2 linked regions of the Rhodospirillum rubrum ATCC 11170 genome follow. The protein of the gene in region 2 binds, or shares a complex with, the protein of the main gene of each other region. Links are inferred from orthologs where the notes say so. Each region holds a gene or a part of one and is shown on either strand. Other genes may lie near its edges.

Evidence for each region. The genes of interacting proteins can lie anywhere in the genome.
Region 1: the proteins of dnaN (region 2) and RRU_RS18240 are in contact, whole or in part, in a solved structure (PDB 1OK7), measured with the Escherichia coli proteins. The link is inferred for Rhodospirillum rubrum ATCC 11170 from one-to-one orthologs.

Annotation. Positions count from the first base shown.
Region 1 is NC_007643.1:4,060,947-4,063,899, forward strand. It holds RRU_RS18240 (DNA polymerase IV), read left to right. Parts: upstream 1-820; coding sequence 821-2,086; downstream 2,087-2,953. Other genes in the region: RRU_RS18235 (branched-chain amino acid ABC transporter permease), read right to left, coding at 1-675; RRU_RS18245 (NifU family protein), read right to left, coding at 2,047-2,598; RRU_RS18250 (universal stress protein), read right to left, coding at 2,702-2,953. UniProt on the Escherichia coli protein: Poorly processive, error-prone DNA polymerase involved in translesion repair and untargeted mutagenesis. Copies undamaged DNA at stalled replication forks, which arise in vivo from mismatched or misaligned primer ends.
Region 2 is NC_007643.1:298-5,318, forward strand. What follows is about bases 893-3,753. They hold dnaN (DNA polymerase III subunit beta), read left to right. Parts: upstream 893-1,694; coding sequence 1,695-2,813; downstream 2,814-3,753. Other genes in these bases: dnaA (chromosomal replication initiator protein DnaA), read left to right, coding at 893-1,460; recF (DNA replication/repair protein RecF), read left to right, coding at 2,873-3,753. Outside these bases: more of dnaA, read left to right, coding at 1-892; more of recF, read left to right, coding at 3,754-4,000; gyrB (DNA topoisomerase (ATP-hydrolyzing) subunit B), read left to right, coding at 4,065-5,021. UniProt on the Escherichia coli protein: Confers DNA tethering and processivity to DNA polymerases and other proteins. Acts as a clamp, forming a ring around DNA (a reaction catalyzed by the clamp-loading complex) which diffuses in an ATP-independent manner freely and bidirectionally along dsDNA.

The sequences.
Region 1 (2,953 bases), 4.1 Mb from region 2 along the record:
GGCGAGCAGGGCGAAGACCACAGCGCCGCCCACCACCCCGGCGGTCCCCAGCCCGCCCAGCCCCGAGAAAAGCGCCACCCCGGCGAAACAGGCCATGGCGCCGATCATCGCCAGTTCACCAAACACCAGCAGGATCGTCCGGCCCAGGGCATAGATCAGGGTGTAACTGGCGGCCAGCAGGCCATAAAGCGCGATCACCGGCAGGGCGTTAAGGGTTTGCTGGAGGAAATAGGCGAGATCGATCGGGATCTCGGCCACCACCGCCAGGGCGCCGTCGGCCAGCCGCGCCGTGCGCTCGGCCCCGGCCTCGGGCCGATCAAGCCAGAAGCGTTTGAGCATATGCAGCCGGGCCGCCGATAAGGGCCCACGCCCCTCGTCGACCACGGCACGCAGCTCCAGGCGGTTGGCATCAAGGCCTTGGCCGGCGAACAGGCAGGTCAGCGCCCCCGTGGATTCCCCCGATCCCAGTTGATAGGTCAGGCGCAAACCGGCTCCGCCATCGGCGGTGGAAAAGCTGGCGCGGTCGAGGATCGCCACCGGCGCCTCGGCCGGCACCAGGGCGAGCAGGGCGCGCTCGCATAAACCGGCCTGAAAGCTGTCGATGGGGGCGCAGGCGCCGACCAGAGACACGACCAGCCACGACACCAAAACCGCCAAAGCCCGCATCCAGGCCATTGCTTCCCCCTCTGTCTCCCCTCTCCGGGCCCTTCGCCCCGCCCGGGCGGGTCACGGAATCATCGCCGGGCGGCCCGCTCTTCCGCCATAAGAACATTTAGGGTACATTGGCGGACCCCGCCCCGGAAAACCAGCGGATTTCCCCATGACCGGCCTCTGTCGCGACTGTCTATGCGAGGTGCTGACACCCAGCGGATGCTGTCCGGGCTGCGGATCGGCGCGGGTGGTTCGCCATCCCGGGCTCGCCCTTCTGGATATCGCCCATATCGACTGCGACGCCTTTTACGCCTCGGTGGAAAAGCGCGACAATCCCAGCCTGCGCGACCGACCGCTGATCGTTGGCCATCCCGGCGGCCGCGGCGTGGCGACGACGGCCTGTTACATCGCCCGGCGCTTTGGCGCGCGCTCGGCGATGCCGATGTTCAAATGCCTGGAGCTCTGCCCCGAGGCCGTGGTCATCCCCCCCGATATGGCGAAATACAAGGCCGTCAGCGCCCAGGTGCGGGCGATCATGCTCGAGGCGACGCATAGGCTGGAGCCGCTGTCGCTTGACGAGGCCTATCTGGATCTTTCCGAAGGCGAACACCGTTTCGCCCGGCCGCCGGCGGTCAGTTTGGCGACGATCGCCCGCCGGGTCGAGCGCGAGATCGGCATCACCGTGTCGATCGGGCTGTCCTCGAACCGTTTCCTGGCCAAGCTGGCCAGCGACATGAACAAGCCCCAGGGGTTCACCGTGATCGACGAGGCCGAGGCCCCGGCCCTGCTGGCGCCGATGCCGGTCAAACGCCTGCATGGGGTGGGAGCGGCGACCGAACGCCGGTTGGCCGAATTGGGCCTGCACACCATCGGCGATCTTCAGGGCCGGCCCGAGGCCGATTTGCTCGCCCGCTTTGGTAAGATCGGCCGGGCGCTGCACGCCCACGCCTGGGGGCGGGGCGGCCGGACGATCAGCCCCGATCGCGAAACCAAAAGCATCTCGGCCGAAACCACCTTCGAGCGCGATCTGTCGCGCCTGCCCGATCTCGCCCGCGCCCTGGGCCCGTTAAGCGAGCGCGTGGCCCGCGCCCTGACCCGCAACGCCCTGGCCGGGGCGACGGTGGTGCTGAAGCTCAAGACCCATGACTTCCGCATCCTGACCCGTCACGCCCGCTTGGGCGACCCGACCGCCCGGGCCGAGGTGATCGCCGGCGCCGCCCGGCGTTTGCTTGAACGCGAAACCGATGGCCGGCGCTTTCGCCTAATCGGGGTGGGCATGGCCGACCTGCGCCCGGGCAGCGAGGCCGATCCCCCCGATCTATTCGCCCGCTCCCCGCCGACGGCACGCGACGCACCGGCCGGCAAGGAGACGGGCGATGGCGGGTCGGAAAGCCCTCAGAGGACCGCTTCGACCGCCTCGACCTCGGGAATGTAGTGGCGCAGCATGTTTTCGATGCCGTGCTTGAGGGTGGCGGTGGAACTGGGGCAGCCCGAGCACGAGCCGCGCAGGTGCAGATAGACGACGCCATCCTGGAAGCGATCGAACACGATATCGCCGCCATCCTGGGCCACCGCCGGGCGCACCCGGGTTTCCAGCAGATCGCGGATCTGGCGGACGACCTCGTCGTCCTCGGCGCTTCCCGCGCTCTCGGCGGCGGTGCCGGCGATCAGCACCGGCTCGCCCGAGGTGAAATGCTCCATGATCGCGCCCAGGACCAGCGGCTTGATCACCTGCCAATCCTCGGCCTCGGCCTTGCTGACGGTGATGAAATCGGCGCCAAGGTAGATGCCGGTCACCCCGTCGATGGCAAACAGCCGACGGGCGAGCGGCGAGGGCCCGGCCGCGCCGACATCGGCGAAATCGCGCCCGCCACCGGGTAGAACCGCCTTGCCGGGCAGGAACTTGAGGCTGGCGGGATTGGGAGTGCGTTCGGTCTGAATAAACATCAGGGGCGCTTTCTAGAAAGACGACAAAGGAGGAAGGCCGGGGGAAAGGGACCGCGCCGGCGGGCCGCTCCCGCCTCCGAATTGGGCCGAAGCAGGCGGGCTGTCAAGCGAGGCGTTCAATATCCTCGGGGGTCAAACCGGCCGGCACGATGGTGACGGGCACGCGCAGCCGCGCCATCAGGCCACTGCCGCAGGCGGTGACCAGCGGCCCCGGCCCGTCCTTGCCCTTGCCCGCCGCCAGCACCAGGATCGACAACCCCGGCTCTTCGTCGATCAACGACAGCAGTTCGTCGACCGCCTTGCCCTCGCGCACATAGAGCATCGGCAGTTGGCCCGAACGGCGGTTGACCTCGGC
Region 2 (5,021 bases):
TGAGTGCCAGTTGGGACCGGGTGCGCGGCTTCTTGAAGCGGGAATTCGGCGACTCCGCCTATCGGACCTGGGTCGTGCCGATGACCCTGGTCGCGGCGGTGGAGGGCGAGGTGCGTCTGGCCGTGCCGACGCGTTTCATGCGCGACTGGGTGATGAACCATTACGGGGATCGCATCCGCTCGCTGTGGGCGGCCGAGGATTCGTCGATTCGCTATGTCGATTTCATCGTCGAGAGCGCGCCCGCTCCCGCTCCGCCGGCCCGCGCCGGTCAGGACGCCGACAGGGCGGAGGGCGCCTCCGATCCGGCGGCGGGCCAGCGGCCGGCCGAGGCCGGCGCCCCACGCCCCGCCGCGCGCGCTTCGCGGACCATGGTGCGGGTGGCGGCCGAGGGTGGCGCCGAAGGAGCCGACTCGGCGCCGGCCCCCCTTGACGACGGCATTTCCGCCCCGCTCGATCCGCGCTTCACCTTTGATAACTTCGTTGTCGGCAAGCCCAATGAGTTCGCCTATGCGGCGGCCAAACGGGTGGCCGATTCCACGGGGGTCGCCTTCAACCCCTTGTTCCTTTATGGCGGCGTCGGTCTGGGCAAGACCCATCTGATGCATGCGATCGCCCGGGGCATCCGCGAGGCCTCGCCGCATCGCCGGGTGATCTATCTGTCGGCCGAGCAGTTCATGCACCGCTTCATCCGCGCCCTGCGCCAGCAAGACACCATGTCGTTCAAGGAGCAGTTCCGCAGCGTCGAAGTGCTGATGGTCGATGACATTCAGTTCATCAGCGGCAAGGACAGCACCCAGGAAGAATTCTTCCACACCTTCAACGCCCTGGTCGATCAGGGCAGCCAGATCGTGCTGTCGGCCGACAAATCGCCCACCGATCTGGAAAACATCGGCGCCCGCCTGCGCTCGCGCATGGCCTGCGGTCTGGTTGCCGATCTCCATCCCACCACCTATGAGCTGCGCCTGGGCATTCTTGAATCGAAGGCCGAGCACATGGGCGTTTCCGTGCCCGAAAAGGTCCTTGAATTCATCGCCCATAAGATCGCGTCGAACGGCCGCGAGGTTGAGGGCGCCCTGATCCGCCTGATCGCCCATGCTCAACTGGTCGGCCGCGATCTGACCCTGGAAACCGCCCAGGATGTTCTGCACGACCTGCTGCGCACCTATGACAAGCGCGTCACCGTCGACGAAATTCAAAAGAAGGTCGCCGAGCACTTCAAGATCCGCCTCGCCGATATGCATTCGGCCCGCCGCGCCCGGGCGGTGGCCCGGCCCCGGCAGGTGGCGATGTATCTCTGCAAGCAGCTGACCAGCCGTTCGCTGCCCGAAATCGGCAAAAGCTTCGGTGGCCGCGACCACACCACGGTCATGCATGCGGTGCGCAAGGTCGAGGAACTGATCCTGGCCGATGGCACCTTCGCCGAGGATGTCGAACTGCTGCGGCGCATGCTCGAGGCCTGACGCCTCCGGCCCCCGGCGACTCCGTTTCCCGCCCCGGTTTTCGCCGTCTGCGGTTGAAAGGGAGGCGCCCCCTTCTCCTTGCGGGCGTCGCCTGACGCGGAAAGCGCTTGGGCGGGGGCCGTGGTCTGCGTATACTTCCCGCCCTTTCGGCGCTGTCTCCCGTCGCCGATCTCCCCTTCCCGTGCGGTCGGTCCCCCGGGGGCCAACCGTCCCGACACCGGTTCAGGCCCGCCCATGAAGCTGACGATCGAGCGCACCGCCCTTCTCAAGTCCTTGGGACACGTCCAGAGCGTCGTCGAGCGGCGCAATACGATTCCCATCTTGTCGAACGTGCGGATGGAAACCGGCGAGAGCGGCTTCAGCCTGAACGCCACCGACATGGACCTGGAGATCGTCGAGACGGTGACGGCGACCACCCTGGCCCCGGGAGCGACCACGGCGCCGGCCCATACCCTGTATGACATCGTCCGCAAGCTGCCCGACGGCAGCCAGGTGGAATTGAGCTATGACGGCAACGACGGCCAGCTGGTGCTCAAGGCCGGGCGCTCGCGGTTTTCGCTGTCGTGCCTGCCGGTCGAGGATTTTCCCGCGCTCAGCGCCGGCGAGTTCAGTCACAGCTTCTCGCTGCCGGCGACCGATCTGCGCGGTCTGATCGATCGCACGCGCTTTGCCATCTCCACCGAGGAAACCCGCTACTACCTCAACGGCATCTATCTGCACGCCACGGAAAGCGCCGGGGTGCCGGTGTTGCGCGCCGTGGCCACCGATGGCCACCGTTTGGCCCGCGCCGAGATTCCCTTGCCCGCCGGCGCCGCCGGCATGCCCGGGGTGATCGTGCCGCGCAAGACCGTGGGCGAATTGCGCAAGCTGATCGAAGAGACCGGCATGGATATCACCGTCGGGCTGTCCGAGCAGAAGATCCGCTTCGATTTCGACGAAACCCGCCTGACCTCCAAACTGATCGACGGCACTTTCCCCGATTACGAGCGCGTGATCCCGACCGAAAACGACAAGGTTCTGGAAGTCGATTGCAAGCTTTTCGCCCAGGCCGCCGACCGGGTGTCGGCGATCTCGACGGAAAAGTCCCGGGCCATCAAGGTTGCCGTCGCCAAGGGTACGATGACGCTTTCGGCTTCGAGTCCCGATGCCGGCAGCGCCGTCGAGGAGATCGAGGCGGCCTATCAGTCGACCTCGCTCGAGATCGGCTTCAATTCCCGCTACCTGCTCGACATTCTCGGTCAGGTCGAGGGGGGATCGGTGCGCCTGACCTTTGCCGACGCCGCCTCGCCGACGGTCATTCGCGACGTCGCCGACGCCTCGGCCGTCTATGTGCTGATGCCGATGCGGGTGTGACGACGCCGCCCCTTTCCGCCGCGTCCGACCGGCCGCCCCCTGGAGGGCCAAGGGGCGTCGTGGTCGAGCGGCTGACCCTGACCGCCTTTCGCTGCTACGACCGGCTGCGCCTGGATGTCGGACCCCGGCCCCTGGTGCTGACCGGTCCCAATGGCGCGGGCAAGACCAATCTGCTGGAAGCCCTGTCGTTTCTCGCCCCGGGGCGCGGCTTGCGACGGGCGGCTCTGGCCGATCCCTGCCGCCGGGTCGGGGGCGACGCCGCGACGGCGGGCCCGCCCTGGGCGGTGGCCGCCCATCTGCGGTTGCCGGCGGGGCCGGGAACCCTGGGGCGCGGCGTCGATGTCGGCACCGGCCTTGAGCGGGCGACGGCGGGCGAGCGCCGTCTGGTGCGCATCGATGGGGCGACGGCCGGTCAGGCGGCGCTGGGCGATCTGTTCTCGGTGCTGTGGCTGACCCCGGAAATGGACGGGTTGTTTCGCGGCGGGGCGAGCGAGCGCCGGCGCTTTCTTGACCGTCTGGTCAATGGCCTTGATCCCGATCACGCCGGACGCACCGCCGCTTACGCCCAGGCCCAGCGCGAACGCGCCCGCCTGCTGCGCGAGGGACGGGCGTCGCGCGGCTGGCTGGACGGGCTGGAAGACGTGATGGCCCGCCATGGCGTGGCGATCGTCGCGGCGCGCCGCGATCTGGTCGACCGCCTGGGGGCGGCGGTGCGCGCCGCCACCGGGCCGTTTCCCGGGGCGCGGATCGATCTGGTCTCCGAGGTCGACGGCTGGCTGGCCGCCGGCCCGGCCCTGGCCGCCGAAGACCGCCTGCGCGCCGCCCTGGCCATGGCGCGCGGACCCGAGGCGCCGGCCCCGGGACCGCACCGCGATGATCTGGCGGTGCGCCACGGCCCCAAGGACATTCCCGCCGTCCAGGCCTCGACCGGCGAGCAGAAGGCGGTGCTGATCGCCCTGATCCTGGCCCAGGCCCGGGTCCAGGAGGCCGCCCGCGCCGTGGCGCCGCTGCTGTTGCTCGACGAGGGCGTGGCCCATCTCGATGCGCCGCGCCGCGCCGCCCTGGGCGAGGCCCTGAGCGGCCAGGGACTTCAGGCCTGGGTCTCGGGAACGGAGGCGCAAGCTTTTGACTCCTGGGCCAAAAACGCTCAATTCCTGCGCATCGCCGAGGGGGCCGTGCTAGACTAGCAAAGCCCCCGTTGCCGGCTTTCGGGCCGGACCTTTCCACGTAGACAACAAGAAGACCGCTCCCATGACCCAGCAGGCCTATACATCCGAATCCATCAAGGTTCTCAAAGGACTGGAGGCGGTGCGCAAGCGCCCCGGCATGTACATCGGCGATACCGACGACGGGTCAGGCCTGCACCACATGGTCTATGAGGTGGTTGATAACGCCATCGACGAGGCGCTCGCCGGTTACTGCGATCACTCCGAGGTCATTCTCAACGGCGATGGCTCGGTGACGGTCTGTGACAATGGCCGCGGCATCCCCGTCGATATCCACCGCGAGGAGGGGGTGAGCGCCGCCGAGGTGATCATGACCCAGCTGCATGCCGGCGGAAAGTTCGACCAGAATTCCTACAAGGTGTCGGGCGGGCTGCACGGCGTGGGCGTATCGGTGGTCAACGCCCTGTCGGACTGGCTTGATCTGCGCATCTGGCGCGACGGCAAGGAACACTACGTGCGCTTCGAGCACGGCGAGGTGGTGGCGCCGCTGAAGGTGGTGGGCGACTGCGGCGACCGCACCGGCACCGAGATCACCTTTTTGGCCTCGCCGGCGATCTTCGCCATCACCACCTATGATTACGCCACCCTGGAGCATCGCCTGCGCGAGCTGGCCTTCCTCAATTCCGGGGTGCGGCTGCTGTTGACCGACAAGCGCGGCACCGAGCCGCGCACCACCAAATTCCACTACGACGGCGGCATCGAGGAATTCGTCCGCTATCTCGACAAGTCGAAAACCGTTCTGCACAGCCCGCCGGTCACGGCGATCGGCGAACGCGACGGCATGATCGTGGAACTGTCGCTGGAATGGACCGACAGCTACCACGAGACGGTGCTGTGCTTCACCAACAACATCCCCCAGCGCGATGGCGGCACCCATATGGCCGGCTTCCGCGGCGGTCTGACCCGCACCCTCAACAGCTACGCCCAAGACAGCGGGCTGATGAAAAAGGAAAAGGTGACGCTGACCGGCGATGACATGCGC